DNA from 2 places in the Streptomyces sp. NPDC048671 genome. Region 2 is predicted to be linked to the other one. Evidence: riboswitches for the same ligand, from Rfam matches in the RefSeq annotation. Region 2 holds a riboswitch; the other holds the start of a gene.
What was found. A riboswitch is a leader RNA that binds a small molecule or an ion and turns the genes downstream of it on or off. The one in region 2 is predicted to bind S-adenosylmethionine.
Positions count from the first base shown of each region.

Region 1: another riboswitch for S-adenosylmethionine. It lies ahead of ACZ6S6_RS10240 (glutathione S-transferase C-terminal domain-containing protein); the one in region 2 lies ahead of ACZ6S6_RS06395 (hypothetical protein).

Region 1 covers NZ_JBVJHB010000004.1:288,582-296,369, reverse strand. The annotation lists gene ACZ6S6_RS10260 (hypothetical protein) at 1-1,108, opposite strand, end outside; gene ACZ6S6_RS10255 (IclR family transcriptional regulator) at 1,232-1,987, opposite strand; gene ACZ6S6_RS10250 (VOC family protein) at 2,273-2,629, shown strand; gene ACZ6S6_RS10245 (ATP-binding cassette domain-containing protein) at 2,897-5,281, shown strand; gene ACZ6S6_RS10240 (glutathione S-transferase C-terminal domain-containing protein) at 5,403-6,086, opposite strand; SAM riboswitch class IV at 6,496-6,641, opposite strand; SAM riboswitch class IV at 6,762-6,869, shown strand; gene ACZ6S6_RS10235 (amino acid ABC transporter permease) at 7,245-7,788, shown strand, end outside.
Region 2 covers NZ_JBVJHB010000002.1:436,855-444,642, forward strand. The annotation lists gene ACZ6S6_RS06380 (LacI family DNA-binding transcriptional regulator) at 1-929, opposite strand, end outside; gene ACZ6S6_RS06385 (cytochrome P450 family protein) at 1,707-2,963, opposite strand; gene ACZ6S6_RS06390 (cytochrome P450) at 2,960-4,255, opposite strand; gene ACZ6S6_RS06395 (hypothetical protein) at 4,547-4,939, opposite strand; SAM riboswitch class IV at 4,989-5,098, opposite strand; gene ACZ6S6_RS06400 (phosphocholine-specific phospholipase C) at 5,260-7,326, opposite strand; gene ACZ6S6_RS06405 (hypothetical protein) at 7,667-7,788, shown strand, end outside.

The sequences.
Region 1 (7,788 bases), on a different contig from region 2:
AGGGGAGCGGAGTACCGGTCAGGGCGACCAGCAGCTCCTCGCGGCGGATCTCGGCCGGGTCGTGGTCGAGCGGCGCCAGCACCCCGTCGACCAGCCCGATCCGGTGCTGGGCTCCCCGGCACTCGACGAGGCGCGGCCGTTCCGCCCGGTCCGTGTCCCGGCCCGGACCGGCCGGTGAAGGGTGCGGTGCCAGGGCCGAGGCGACCAGCGGGTGCAGCCGGCCGGCCTCGATCGCACCGGTGCGGAGCAGCTCCAGGTCGGGTGGCACCCAGGTCGCCGCGTCGGGCAGGACCGGCAGCGCGGCGGCGGCCCCGCCCGTGGGCGCCGCCGAGATCCGCAGCGCGGGCGGCCCGTGGCCGTCCCCGTCCACGACCGGTTCCAGGAGCAGCCGGTGCCGGGCCCCGCACCGCACGGTTACGGGACCGGTGGGCAGCCCCTCGGCACGGAGCAGTATCCCGGCCTCCTCCGCCCACCGGTCAACGGCGGAGCGGTGCAGTCGCGGCACGGGCACCGGCAGCCGCGGGTTCGGTGCGGGAGGGCCGTCGGCGGGCGGCCGGTCGGCCCCGGAGCGGCTCCGCAGCTCGTCGGCCCTGCGCGCGTCCCACAGGTGGCGGTGCAGGTCGAGGCGGAACCGCCGGTGGGGATGGGGGTGCGGGTGCCGGCGCGTACCGGCGTCGGAGAGGGATCCGTCCCACAGCGCGAGGCTGATCCGCTGACCGCCGTCCGCCCAGGCAGGCGGGGTCCGGACCACGAGCCGCACCGGGCGGGGGCTGTCACGGCCGCCGGCGTCGTACCGGGCCAGGGCGATGGTCAGCCCTGGGCGCAGCAAGCCGTCAGGAGCGATTCTCGGCAGGTGCCAGCGCAACAGGTCGGGCGCCAGATGTCGGAGATCGGCCCGGATCCGGGCCGCGAGGTCACGTCCGTGAGCGTGCGCCACGGAACGCAGATTCAGATCGGTGTCGATGCCCGCGGCGGCACATGCCCCTGCCCAGTCCCCGGTGGAACGGCGGGCGGTCGCGGTCTCGATCATGGAGGGCGGCACGGCGAACTCGCGCACGCGCAGCCAGTAGGAAAAACGGGAATCCCGGTTCGCGGTCTCAGTGAGCATCAGCACTCACCTTGCGCGGACGGGTCCCCCAATCTGTGAACAGAGTGAGTCATCATCGCGGTGATCATATCGCTGCCGGCACCGAACTGCCAGAGTTCTGGTCGAACTGCCGGGCTGCGGGGCTCAGTCGGGGAGCGAGAGCCCCATGGACACGCGCATCGCCGACGACAGCAGCCCGGCACGGACCCGGGTGGACCGGTACATCCGGTCCGACCGGAAGGAGATGCCGAGCGAACCGATCCGGTCACCGCTGTACACGGGCACGGCGACACATGTCGTACCGCGGGCGTACTCCTCCCGGTCCATGACGACCGGCGCTGCCGGTGCGGAGTCGAGCTGCCGCAGAAGCTCCCCCCGGTGCGTGATGGTGCGGGGCGTGAGATCGGTCAGCGAGTGCCGGGAGAAGTACTCGGCGCGCGCCTTCCCGTCCAGCTCACGCAGCACGCTCTTCCCGAGCGCCGTGGCGTGTCCGGCGTCCTGGAATCCGACCCAGAGGTCCACGCGTGGCGCCCGAGCGCTGTCGACGATCTCCATGACCCGGATCTCGCCCTCCTCGTACAGCGTCAGGTAGACCGCCGCCGAGAGATCGTTCCGCAAGGCCGTCAGGACGGGCCGGACGCGGTTCAGGAGCCCCGGCCCGTCGCGTCCGGGGACCAGGGAGGGGTGTGCGGTGGAGAGGGCGAACGCTCCGTCCAGCTCGGTCAGGTAACCGTCCCGCACGAGCGCCGTCAGCAGCTCCTGGACGGTGGCCAGGGGCAGCCCCGTCTCCCTGGCCAATTGCCGCAAGGGGACTTCCGCCGCGTGCGCCCCTGCCGCCTCCATCACTCGGAGAGCACGCTCGACGTACGCGGTGAGCTCGGGGCCGGCCTCGTCACCCATGCCCATAAGCATGGACCCGGTGCCGGAAGGCGGCAATACGTCCTGTGTACGGCCCTGACCTGGGGTGTCCGAAGCGATGAAGGGGGCTCGCGCGCTCCGGGACGGCTGACCGGAACGATCAGGAATGGAGAAGCGCGGTCAACGGGCCGCGGCTAGCGTGATTGCCAGGCACCGGGCGTCCGGACGCCGAGCGCCGGCCGCGACCGCCGATTCCGCGGCCTCGCCGCCGGCTCGGCGTTACCGTCCGCACCGGGCCGATATGACCCACGAACCACAGGAGCGACCATGACCAGCTCGACCACCCAGGGAATCAAGACCGTGCTGCACCCCGTGTCCGACCTGGCGGCGGCCAAGGCGGTGTACACGGCCCTGCTCGGTGTACAGCCGCAGGCCGACGAGTCCTACTACGTGGGTTTCGAGGCCGGGGGCCAGCACATCGGGCTGGTGCCGGCCGGGGGACAGCAGGGCATGACCTCACCCGTTGCTTACTGGCACGTGCCGGACATCGAGGCGAAGCTGGCCGAGGTCACCGCCGCGGGCGCCACCGTGAAGGATCCCGCGCACGATGTCGGCGGCGGACGCCTGGTGGCCACCGTCACCGACCCCGACGGCAACGTCCTCGGGCTGCTTCAGGACAGCTGAGACCCGACCCGAACCGACGGTCGGATGCCCACGGTGTTCATGACCGCGGGCGAACGCGTGACAGGGGGCCGCCGGGCGGGCCTGCGGCCGTCGCGCCACTCCGGACGGCACCGACGACCGGACGGGCAGGCGGACCGTTGCCACGGCCGCCCCGACGAAGTAGAACCGTGCGTACCGCCCTCGGCCGCTCGGATCGAGCCGGACGACGCCGACGGGGACCGCGATCACGGTCCCGGCCGGCAGAGACAGATGGAGAAAACGATAAACATGGCCACCAGGACGGACGCGCGGTCGCCCGCGCCGCACGCAGCCGACATCCACGACGTGATCCGCGTGCACGGCGCGCGCGTGAACAATCTCAAGGACGTCAGCATCGAGATCCCGAAGCGGCGGCTCACGGTCTTCACCGGTGTTTCCGGCTCGGGAAAGACCTCACTGGTGTTCAACACGATCGCCGCGGAGTCGCAGCGGCTGATCAACGAGACCTACAGCGCCTTCGTGCAGGGCTTCATGCCGACGCTGGCACGGCCCGAGGTCGACGTCCTGGACGGGCTGACCACCGCGATCATCGTCGACCAGCAGAAGCTGGGCGCCGATCCGCGCTCCACGGTCGGCACGGCGACCGACGCCAACGCGATGCTGCGGATCCTCTTCAGCCGGGTCGGGAAGCCGCACATCGGCCCGCCCAGCGCGTACGCCTTCAACGTCCCCTCGGTCCGGGCGAGCGGCGCCATCACCGTCGAACGGGGTGCGAAGAAGGCGGTGAAGGCCACCTTCAACCGCACGGGCGGCATGTGTACGCGCTGCGAGGGCCGGGGCAGCGTCTCCGACATCGACCTCACCCAGCTCTACGACGACTCCAAGTCGCTCGCGGAGGGTGCCTTCACCATCCCCGGCTGGAAGTCGGACAGCTTCTGGACCGTCCGGGTCTACGCCGAATCGGGGCTGCTCGACCCGGACAAGCCGATCCGCAAGTACACCAAGAAGGAGATGCAGGACTTCCTCTACCGGGAGCCGACCAAGGTCAAGGTCGAAGGTGTGAACCTCACCTACGAGGGCCTCATCCCCAAGATCCAGAAGTCGTTCCTGTCCAAGGACAAGGAAGCGCTGCAACCGCACATCCGGGCGTTCGTGGAGCGGGCGGTCACCTTCACCACCTGCCCCGAGTGCGAGGGCACCCGGCTCAGCGAGGGCGCCAGGTCCTCGAAGATCAAGCGGATCAACATCGCCGACGCCTGCGCGATGCAGACCAGCGATCTGGCCGCCTGGGTCCGGGGCCTCGACGAACCCTCGGTGGCACCGCTGCTCACCGCGCTGGGGCAGACCCTCGACTCGTTCGTGGAGATCGGACTCGGCTACCTCGCGCTCGACCGGCCGTCGGGAACGCTGTCGGGGGGCGAGGCGCAGCGCGTCAAGATGATCCGGCACCTCGGGTCCTCGCTCACCGACACCACCTATGTCTTCGACGAGCCCACCGCGGGCCTGCACCCCCACGACATCCAGCGGATGAACAACCTGCTGCTGCGCCTGCGGGACAAGGGCAACACGGTGCTCGTCGTGGAGCACAAGCCGGAGACGATCGCGATCGCCGACCACATCGTCGACCTGGGCCCCGGCGCCGGAACCGCGGGCGGAACCGTCTGCTTCGAGGGCACCGTCGAGGGGCTGCGGGCCGGGGACACCGTCACAGGCCGCCATTTCGACGACCGGGCGACCCTCAAGGACACCCTGCGCAAGCCCACCGGCGCGCTGGAGATCCGCGGCGCGAAGGCGAACAACCTGCGCGGCGTCGACGTCGACATCCCGCTCGGGGTCCTCGCCGTCGTCACCGGGGTCGCCGGTTCCGGCAAGAGCTCGCTGATCCACGGCTCGGTCTCGGGCCTGGACGGGGTGGTGTCGATCGATCAGGGCGCGATCCGCGGCTCGCGACGGAGCAACCCCGCGACGTACACCGGGCTGCTCGACCCGATCCGCAAGGCGTTCGCCAGGGCCAACGACGTGAAGCCGGCGCTGTTCAGCGCCAACTCCGAGGGCGCCTGCCCCGGTTGCAACGGCGCAGGCGTCATCTACAGCGACCTTGCGATGATGGCGGGTGTCTCCACCGTCTGCGAGGAGTGCGAGGGGAAGCGGTTCCAGGCCTCGGTGCTCGAATACCACCTCGGTGGCCGCGACATCAGCGAGGTGCTCGCGATGTCGGTGACCGAGGCCGAGGAGTTCTTCGGCGACGGCAAGGCCCACAATCCGGCCGCGCACCGCGTCCTGGGCAGGCTCGCCGATGTCGGGCTCGGCTACCTCAGCATCGGCCAGCCGCTGACCACCCTGTCCGGCGGTGAGCGGCAACGGCTCAAGCTGGCGACGCACATGGGCGAGAAGGGCGGCATCTACATCCTCGACGAACCGACCACCGGCCTCCACCTCGCTGACGTCGAGCAACTGCTCGGCCTGCTCGACCGGCTCGTGGACTCCGGCAAGTCGGTCATCGTGATCGAGCACCACCAGGCGGTCATGGCGCACGCCGACTGGATCGTCGACCTCGGCCCCGGCGCCGGCCACGACGGCGGCAGGCTCGTCTTCGAGGGCACGCCCGCCGACCTCGTCGCCGACCGCTCCACCCTCACCGGCGAGCACCTCGCGGCCTACGTCGGCGCCTGAGGGAGGCGTTGCCCGAGGTGCTGACCAGTACGTTGCGTTGAACGAGGCGCGACCGGGGCCTTGAACGAGGGGCCGACCGCGGCGTTGACCGGGGCCCTCGCCGGGGCCCCGGTACGTCCGGCTACGCGGGCCGGCGGCCGTCGTCCTGCTCCGGCGTGTCGGGGAAGGCGGGATGGTCGCGGAGGCGGCTCACGTACTCCCGGAGCCGGGGACGGTCGCCCAGGGTGGCCGGGCCGAGACGGACGAGCGCCACCCACAGGTCCACATCCGCGGCCGTCAGTTCCTCGCCCAGTACGTGGGGCCGCAGGGCGAGGCGGTGATTCAGCAGGTCCAGCGCCGCCGATCGCTCCGAGGGCGCGGCGGCCGGGGTGACGTCCCGGTCCAGCAGGTCACGGAGGGCGTCGATGTCCGCGGTGAGGTCCGGCGGGCGCAGAGCGGAGGGGCAGGCCTCGTCATGGCCGGACAGCAGGCCCGCGAGGTCGCGCAGGATGTCCGGGGTGTGGTTGCTGACGATGCGTCCGCTCCACCGGTCGCACAGCGCGGGCGCCGTCAGCGGTCCGTCGTAGTGGTGCATCGTGGCCTCGTAAGCGCTGCGCAGTGAGGCGAACGCGGCCGGTGTCTCGGCGGGGTGCCCCAGGAGTGTGGTGGCGACCGAGTCCTTGAGGCCGAGCAGGCCGAGAGTGATCGAGACGCGGAGCGAGCGCGGACAACTCGCCGACAGGAAAAGCTCGTAGCGGTGCGGTGCCGGGTAGAAGCCGCCGGCCAGACCGACGCCGATACGGCTGTGGATACGGGAGGGCTGCACGGCAGCCGCGAGACGAAGGGGCGCGGCGCACGGAACCGGCCCGGAGGAAATCGCGCCGCACGTGAGCGAGTTGCCCGTGCCTGAACTGCGCGAACCGGAGCTGCGTGAAGTGGGCTTACGTGAACTGGAACTGCGCGAAGCTGTCTCGGGCATGACTCTCCTATGGGAATCCCGGTGGGAATCCCTGCGGGAACGAGGAAGCCACCGCCGCCTTGTGGGCACCAGCGGCCGGATGTGGACTGACTGCGCTCTCGTACCGGTCCGGACTGGATCGAGCGGTCCGGTACGCGTCCGGAGTTTTCCGGGCTAGTAAGCGCTGGAGACACGCAGCAGATCGATGTGCAGGCGCCTCGTCAAGCCGTTCCTGGACAATTCCCACCGGTTCCGACTTCGGGGCTCGCGAGACGCGAGGCCACGCTTGTCCCGCCGCACCGGCGGGACCCGGTCGTCACCCGGGGCACCCCGTCGCGGTGGAAGGGTTGCCTGCCAGCGGGCCGGGGCCGATAACCACCTGAGCAGGGGAATCCCGCACAGGAGGCGCTGACAATCGTGACCGTCCATGTCAGTTTCGGTGCGCCACGTGACGCCGTCAAGAAGGCCGGACGGGCCGTCTCGCCTGGTGGTCACCGGCGTTGACAATTCCTTTCGGGCCGTGCCTAACTTGCGGCGCGGAACGGTCGTGAGCGTCGGCGGGAACCCACGGTGTGCCGGCCGGCAGCCCTCGTACAGCGGTGGGGTGCCCAGGTTCGGACCGGACCGGATGACGTTCGGCAGACGTGTAGGCCCCACGGGGCGGAATGGTGACGGTGAGAGCGATGGACGCAGCTGAGGGGATGGCTGCCTGGCGGTCCCGCGGCCGCGTCCTGCTGCTGTGCGCTGACCGCTCCGTCGACCTGCAGCGCGTCAACAGCGCGCTGTGTACGGTCGCTTCTCGCATTCTCTGTCAAGCCTGACGGCTTTTCGGGCCTCTTCCTTCTGAGCCCCAGCCTTCCGGGCCTCTGTCCTGCGAGTTCCTGACGTCCACCGCTGTCGCGGTGTGCCCTCTCCCCGCCCGGCCCCCGTCCCGTGCCGTGTGCCGCGTCGCGCCGATTCGTCCCCGATCGGTGCGGCGACGCCGCTGTCCGCGGTCCGGGCTGCCCGAATCCGCTGGAGCCCTCCGTGAGTGAATCTCCTGGCATCGCTGTGTCCTCCGGATCAGCGCCGCCCGCCGAGGCGGTCCCCCGCCGCCACCCGCCCGCCGCATCGAAGCCCCTGGCGGCGCAGCGGGTCCTTCCCCTCCTGCGTCCCGGCCGCTGGATCATCACAGCCGTCGTGCTCGTGCTGGTCGCCCAGATCGTCCACGGCCTGGTGACCAATCCCTTCTACCAGTGGGACCGGTTCTCGTACTGGTTCCTGCGGCCCACGATCCTCGAAGGCCTGCTCATCACCCTCGAAGTCGCCGTGTACAGCGCTGCTCTGGGGCTGCTCGGCGGTGTGCTGCTGGCACTGGCCAGGCTCTCGCCGAGCCCGGTGCTGCGCGCGGTCAGCTGGGTCTACACCTGGCTGTTCCGATCGGTGCCGCTGATCGTGGTCCTGCTGTTCCTCTACAACTTCAGCGCGCTCTACCGCACGCTGAGCCTCGGAGTGCCGTTCGGCCCGGCGTTCTTCACCTTCGACGAGTCCCGCCTCGCCACCGACATGGTCGTCGCCGTCATCGGTCTGA
Region 2 (7,788 bases):
GAGAGCTTGGCGACGACCTGTTCGACCGAGCGGCGCCCCATCTCCTGTGCGGGGATGGCCACCGAGGTCAGCCGCACCGACGCCTGGGCGGCCACCTGCTCGGGGCAGATCGCGACCACGGACACGTCCTCGGGCACGGCCCGTCCCTGCTGCCGCAGGAGATTGAGGAGCGGCTCCACCGCCGACTCGTTCTGCACGATGAACCCGGTGGTGCCGGGGCGCTCGTCGAATATCCGCGAGAGGGTCTGGGCCATCGCCGGATAGCCGCCCTCGCAGGGCCGGTGCAGGACCCGCACCCCGGTCTCCCGCGCCTTGGCCCGTACCCCGTCGACGGTCCGCTCGGCGAACCCGGTGTGCCGCTCGTAGACCGCGGCCGCCTCACCGATCACCGCGACCTCACGGTGCCCGAGACCGGCGAGGTGCTCCACGCAGAGCGCCCCGGTCGCCTCGAAGTCGAGGTCCACACAGGTGAGTCCGTCGGTGTCGGCGGGCAGTCCGATGAGCACGGCCGCCCGGTCGGTCTCGCGCAGCAGGGGCAGCCGTTCGTCGTGCAGTTCGACATCCATCAGGATCATGGCGTCGGCGAGCGAGCTGCCGGCGATCCGGCGTACCGCGGCGGGGCCCTCCTCACCGGTCAGCAGCAGGACGTCGTAACCATGGGTGCGGGCCGTGGTGGCGACCGCGATGGCGATCTCCATCATCACGGGGACGTACATGTCGGTACGCAACGGCACCATGAGCGCGATGATGTTCGACCGGCTGCTGGCGAGCGCCCGCGCACCCGCGTTGGGGTGGTAGCCGAGCTCCTTGATGCTCTGTTCCACCCGCTCCCGAGTGGGTACGGAGATGGACCGCTTCCCACTGAGGACGTAGCTCACCGTACTCGCGGAGACTCCGGCGTGCTGTGCGACCTCGGCAAGGGTGACCATTCAGCTCTCCATCACAGAACGACGTCCGACACCGGCACAGCACCGCACGCATACCGGCCTGCACCGGCAGTTTCGACCAGATGTGGCGAAGCGCTTCGACTCCCCATCATGTGGCTGCGACATGCACAGATGGTGCGAGCCTAGACCCGCACGCACAACGTGTCCATAGCGGAGTCGAAGCGCTTCGACTCTGCTGGTTCACGCCCTGGTCCGCGCCGCTGCCGGCCGTGGCGGCCGCCGTTCGGCTACCGCCACGATATGCCGGACAGCCTGCCCTGGACATCGGCGGGACCGGCGCGTCCGCGGTTCGGGAGGCCGCGGGGGTCCAGTCGCCCGGCCGGTCGGCGATCTCCTGCCCGGCCGTCTGCTCACCACGGCGCATATCCCGGTCGGTCCACTCCGGTCGGCCGCCCTCACCGGCTGACGCACACGCCTGGCACAGGTCACCGCGCGCCGCCCCCGCCCGGACGGGCACAGGAGGTGGCGACGGCGCCGCGACGCCGATGCCCGAGGCGCTCAGTTCTGCCGGGGCAGCGGTTCCGTCTCGAACCGGTCCAGGAAGGAATCGAAGGGCCGGGTCCCGCCGGCATAGATCACGAACTTCCAGCCCGACCCTGCGGAGCCCGGCGGGTGCGCTTCCCCCGAGCCAGATGTCCAGGGGCCTGGCGGGCAGCGGCGCGATCCGCGCGGAGCGGACCGCGAGGGACTCCCCGTCGAAGCCGGCGACGTCTCCACCGGCCGGCCCGGTTCGGGCATCGGCCGCGGCGTCGCCCGTACTCAGGCGTCGAGCAGTACGGGGAAGGCCTCCATGTCGTTCTGGGTCATCACCGGAAGCTTGCGGATGTCCGCGTCAGGCACCGCCAGCCGCAGCCCGGGGAAGCGTGCGAAGAGGGCCGGCAGGGCTATCCCCGCCTCGACCCGGGAGAGCGCCGCGCCGGGGCAGATGTGCGGGCCGTGACCGAAGGTCATGTGCCGGATGGGGGTGGGGCGGGTGATGTCGAAGGCGTCCGCGTCGGCACCGTGCTGCTCGAAGTCCCGGCCGATCACCCGGTAGGAGATGACCACGCCCTCGCCCTTGGCGATGACGTCGTCACCCACCTGGATGTCCTCGGTGGCGAACCGCATCAGCAGATGGGTGGTCGGGGTGTCCCACCGCAGCGTCTCCTCGATCACGGTCTCCCAGGAGACCTCCCCGTCGCGGACCATCCGCAACTGTTCCGGGTGTGCCAGGAGGGCTCGTACGGCGTTGAGGATGAGCCCGATGGTGGTCTCGTGGCCGGCCGCGACCATCGCCTTGAGGTTGCCCACCACCTCTTCCTCGGTGAGGGGCTCGCCGCCCTCCTCCGCGAGGATCAGCGCGGAGGTCAGGTCATCGGTGGGGTTTGCCGCCTTGCCGCGCACGAGATCGGTGTAGAAGACGTCCAACTCGGCCAGCAGGGACAGCCGTTCGTCCTGCGGTGTGAGCATCGAGAAGAAGGCCTTGTACTGCCTGGTCAGCATGGCGTTCTCGGCGGGGTCCACGCCCATCAGCATGCCGACGACCCGCATCGGCAGCGGCTGCGCGAACACCGACTTCAGGTCGACGACGGCCCCGTCCCTGCCGCCGTCGGCGAGTGCGTCCAACAGCTCCTCGGTGAACTTCTCGATGTCGGGCCTGATGGCCTCCAGCCGGCGGGGCGTGAGCGCCTGGGAGGTCTTGGTCCGCAGCCGCCGGTGCTCGGCGCCGTCCACGGTGAACATGGACCGTCCGGCGTCAACCATCCCGATGAGCGGCCACGCGCGCGTCACCTCGCCGCTCTGCCACAGCCCCCAGGCATCGAGATCCTTCACCAGCCGCGGGTCGACGAGGAGTTCACGTGCGTCGGCATACCGGGTGATGGTCCAGGCGGGCACGCCGAGCAGCTCGATCCGGGCGAGCCGCCCGGCGTCGCGCAGCCTCGCCGTCTCACCGTCCAGATCCTGGACCATGGGGTCGATGACGACGGTCCCGCGGTCCGGGTCAGCTGTGTGCGCGGCGGCGTGAGGGCAGGTCACGAGAGGTCTCCTGTCGTACGAACGGGGGTGAACCGGACGGGGAGCGAGGTCGTCCCGCGCAGAAACGCGGAGGGCCGCCGTACGAGGTCCGCGACGGCGACACTGAGGTCAAGGTCGGGCAGCCGGTCGAGCAGCACCTCGATACCGGTACGCGCGATGGTCTCGGCGATCTCCTGAGCGGGGAAGGGGCACCGGTACTCGCCGTGACTGAAGGCGAGATGCGCGCCGTTGCCCCCTTGGGCGGAGCCGCCGGGACCGGACAGGCTCTGCCGGATCAGCGGATCGGTGTTGGCGGCGCCGAGACCGAGCAGCAGCATGTCCCCCGCCCTGATCCGCTGCCCGCCGAGCTGGGTGTCCCGGGCGGCCCAGCGTCCGGCGAGGATCTGCGTCGGCGCGTCCTCCCAGAGCACCTCGTTCATGGCCTCGGCCACGCTGCGCCGCCCGCCCGCCATCGATTCGGCGAACTCTTCCTCGGTAAGCATCAGCCGCAGCGAGTTACTGATCCAGTCGGCGGTGGTGAGGTGCCCGGCGGCCGTGATGGCCATCAGGTCGAGCATGTACTCCTCGTCGGTGAAGGCCTCGGGGAAGGCGAGCATCCGGGAGGTGACGTCGTCCCCGGGCTCGGCACGCTTGGCGGCGACCAGCCGCTGCATGTGCTCCCCGAAACGCAGATGGGCCGCCTGCGCCCCCGGACCGCCGTCGGCCAGGTCCTTCAACACCTGGGCGATATCGGCGCCTTCGCCATCGGGGAACCCGACCAGCCGCGCGAGGACGAGCACGGGTAAGGGCTCGCAGAAGTCGGCGACGAGGTCGGCGGTACCCCGGCTGCACACGGCGTCGATCAGCCGGTCGGCCAACTCCTCGCAGTGGTTGCGGATCTCGAACGGGTCGGCCCCTTCGAGGGCGGGTCCGACCATCCGGGCGTGCCTTCGGTGCTCGTCCCCCGCACTGAAGTAGATGGACGGCAGCGGCCGCCCGACCATGGGCAGCAGCGGCCAGTCATCGGGGATGTGCTCCCACTGGTTCCACAGGCCGACATCGCGCGGGAACAGCTCGCCGTCGCTGGTTACTTGATGGAGCTCGCGGTATCCGATGACCAGCCAGGCGGGGAACCCGCCCGGCAGTTCCACGGGGACGACCGGCCCGTGATCACGGCGCATGACGCGGTAGACGGCCTGCGGCTCGGTCTGGAACGAGGGCCCGCTGAGCGGCACGGCCCCCGGCCTCGCGCGTGCGGGGCACGCCGGAGGGGGCGAGGCGGGCTCGGGCCGTGCGGAGGATGGGCGCGTCATCGTCCTGACTCCTGTGGGCGGAAGCTTCACGCGTCACGATCGTGCGATCAACGCACGCCCACTATAAGGATTTTATGTGATGCCACGGCGGTCAACGGCGATCAAATGTGCAGCAGGAGCGAAGCAACCGGCCGACATCTCAACACAATTGGCCAACATCTTCAGGTACCGCCCCCGGCCGCCCCGAGCCGGAGGGTGGCCGAGCGCGCCCGAAAGAACAGCCAGAACGAACAGAACAGATGGAACGAACAGAACAGACAGAACCTGAGCGCGCGCCCGGACAAACCCGGACTACGACTGCCCGGAACCCTGGACGCCGCACAACTTCCCGCCCTCGAACGCGACGTTGACGATTCCGGCGACCGGGCCGTCGCCGTCCACCAGCTTCAGCGCGTGCCACCGGGACAGCCAGTACACGCGTCCGCGGTGACGGGCGAGCGACTCCCGCAGCACGTCCGGAGAGTGCGTCCAGACCGCTGGAAGGCCGCCCGCGTAGTCGAACGCGGCACGCAGTTCGACCCATCCGTCGTCCCGGACGTCACCGGCGCTCAGCAGTATCTCGACGGCCTGACCGGGTTCCTGCCGGCACTTCTTGGCATGGATCCAGTGCACCTGATGGCCTGCGGCGTACCGGTCGCAGCCGTCGCTCCGCACGGAGCCGTTCTGGGTGAGATGACGCAGCATGGTGAGTCCCGCCTTCCGGGGATGATGGACCCCGAGCGCTCTGCACCGCGGTCCGCTGTTCCCCGTACCTCGCGCACGGGGCAGGTCGTCACCCGGAGCACCCGCAGCGGAGCGGGGTGCCGTCCAGCCAGCCGGGGCTGCGCGCTGGAACTCATGACCCGATGAAAACCCTAACGCACCCGTGGGGCGGACCCCGACGGGCGGCGCCACACAGTCGACGGGTGGTCAGGGACGGCACCGGAACGGCCCGAACCCGGCCCGGACCCGACCCGATCCCCCGGCCCTCCCCTGCCGCCCCTGCCACCCTGACGGCGGCCCGATCAGCCGGTGACGAAGCCTGGGTCGCTCGTTCCGGCCTCGCCCGTCTCGATGTGCCCGGCGAACCGCCGAAGGAACGTGGCGTCCGCGTCCGAGACCACCGTGATGTCGTACCAGCGCTTGCTGCCCCGCAGGTCAACGGTGTGCTTCACGGTCGCACCCGGACGCACCGCGAAGGTCTGCACCCCGCCGCCGTAGGTGTCCGCGATGCGCACGGTCAGCTGGACAGTCCCCGTTCCGGCATGGGTGAGAGTCAGGTCGAGCCCTGCGCTCGACGGGTCATGACGTGCGGTCACCTCCGGCCCTGCCGCCTTTCCGGGCCCCCGGAAGGCGCGCAGGAACCCGTTCGGACCGTGCACGGTGAGGTCGGTCACGTCCTTGGAGTAGGCCGTGTTCCAACTGTCGGAGAGCGACTTGCCCGCCTCGGTGGTGTAGGTCCAGGGCCCGTCTGTGCGGTTCGCCGACGTCACCAGGAACTGCGCCCCGGCCGCGTCGCCGCCGCTGAAGGTCAGCTGGTACTTCCCGGAGGCCGGGTCGGCCGCCCCGTCCACGAGGGGCGCGTACCGCAGTGGCCGGGTGGGCCGCGAGCCGGGCTCCTGCTTCGGCGCACTGCCGGAGACCGGCGGCACCGGTACGTAGTCGGGGTGGCGGTCGCCGTCCGGCGGCGCGTATCCGTCCGTGGAGGGCAGCGAGACGGGTGCGGTGTCGGTACGGCTGAAGTCGAAGGCCGAGGTGAGATCGCCGCAGACCGTGCGCCGCCAGGGGGAGATGTTGGGCTCGTGCACACCGAAGCGCTCCTCCATGAACCGGATGACGGAGGTGTGGTCGAAGACCTCCGAGCACGAGAACCCGCCGGTGCTCCACGGGGACACGACCGTCATGGGCACGCGCTGGCCGAGGCCGTAGGGCCCGGCCGCGTAACGGATGTCGCCGGGGAAGTGGTCGGCGGAGGTGTCCACGGTGGAGAGCCCCTGCGCGGCCCCGGACGGTACGAACGGCGGCACGACGTGGTCGAAGAATCCGTCGTTCTCGTCGTAGGTGACGAAGAGGGCGGTCCGGCCCCACACCTCCGGGTCGGAGGTCAGTGCGTCCAGCACCCGCGAGATGTACCAGGCACCGTAATTGGCGGGCCAGTTGGGGTGCTCGCTGTAGGCCTCCGGCGAGACGATCCACGAGACCTCGGGGAGCGTCCCGGCCCGGACATCGGCCTTCAGGTCATCGAGGAGCCCGTCACCGTTCTTGACGTCGGTACCGGTGCGCGCCTTGTCGAAGAGGGGGTCGCCGGGCTCGGCATCACGATAACTGTTGAAGTAAAGAAGCGAGTTGTCGCCGTAGTTCCCCCGATAGGCATCGTCGATCCACCCCCAGGAGCCGGCGGCGTCGAGCCCGTCACCGATGTCCTGGTAGACCTTCCACGACACCCCGGCCTCCTCCAGCCGCTCGGGGTAGGTCTTCCAGCCGTACCCCGCCTCGTCGTTGCCCAGCACGGGCCCGCCGCCGGTGCCGTCGTTGCCCGTGTACCCGCTCCACAGGTAGTAGCGGTTCGGGTCGGTCGAGCCGAGGAACGAGCAGTGGTAGGCGTCGCAGACGGTGAAGGCGTCGGCGAGCGCGTAGTGGAACGGGATGTCCTCACGGTTGAGGTGCGCCATCGTCGTAGCGGTCTTGGCCGGAACCCACTGGTCGTACGCGCCCTTGTTCAACGCCCGGTGACCGCCGGCCCAGTCGTGGTTCAGGTCCTGGAGGAACTGCAGCCCGAGATCGTCGGCCGGCGGCCGGAACGGCAGCACTTCCTTGCCGAGGACGTCCTTCTGGTGCCAGACCGGCTTCCCACTGGGCAACGTGACCGGACGCGGGTCACCGAAGCCACGCACACCCTTCATCGTGCCGAAGTAGTGATCGAAGGAACGATTCTCCTGCATCAGTACGACGATGTGCTCGACGTCCTTGAGCGTGCCCGTACGGCCCTTCGCGGGCAGTGACGCGGCACGGGCGATGCTGCTCGACAAAGAGGAGAAGGCGATCGCGCCTCCGGCGAGCTGGAGGAGACGGCGACGGTTCAGTTCTGCCATGAGTGAGGGCCTCTGTGGGGTGAGGAGACGTAAGGGCGAAAGCGACTGGAGTGTTCCAGAATCGCTATGCCCCATGGAAGACCCTTGCAGTGTGCACACAGTGGCATTCGGCCGAACAATCGGAGACGGGACGGTCCGGACTCCCGTTCGCGGCCCGGACCGTGGCCTCCGCCGCCGCGTCCGGGCACGCCTGAATGATGCGAACCGGAGCTGGACTGCGAGGTCGGCGTGCCGGCCTGTCGGCACGCCGGCGAAAGAGAGCGCGACCGGGCCGGTTTGCCGTGAGCGATTCCGGAAAGACGCGGAAGGCCAACTGCCCCTCAGGAAAGCGATGTTGCCTATGCGTGCAAGATCCGTACGTACCTCCGGCATCCTGACCGCGGCCCTGCTGCTCTCGGCCGCCGCGGTCGCCCCGTCGGCCGGCGCGGCCGTCCGGGACACGGCCGGACCACCGACCGGTGA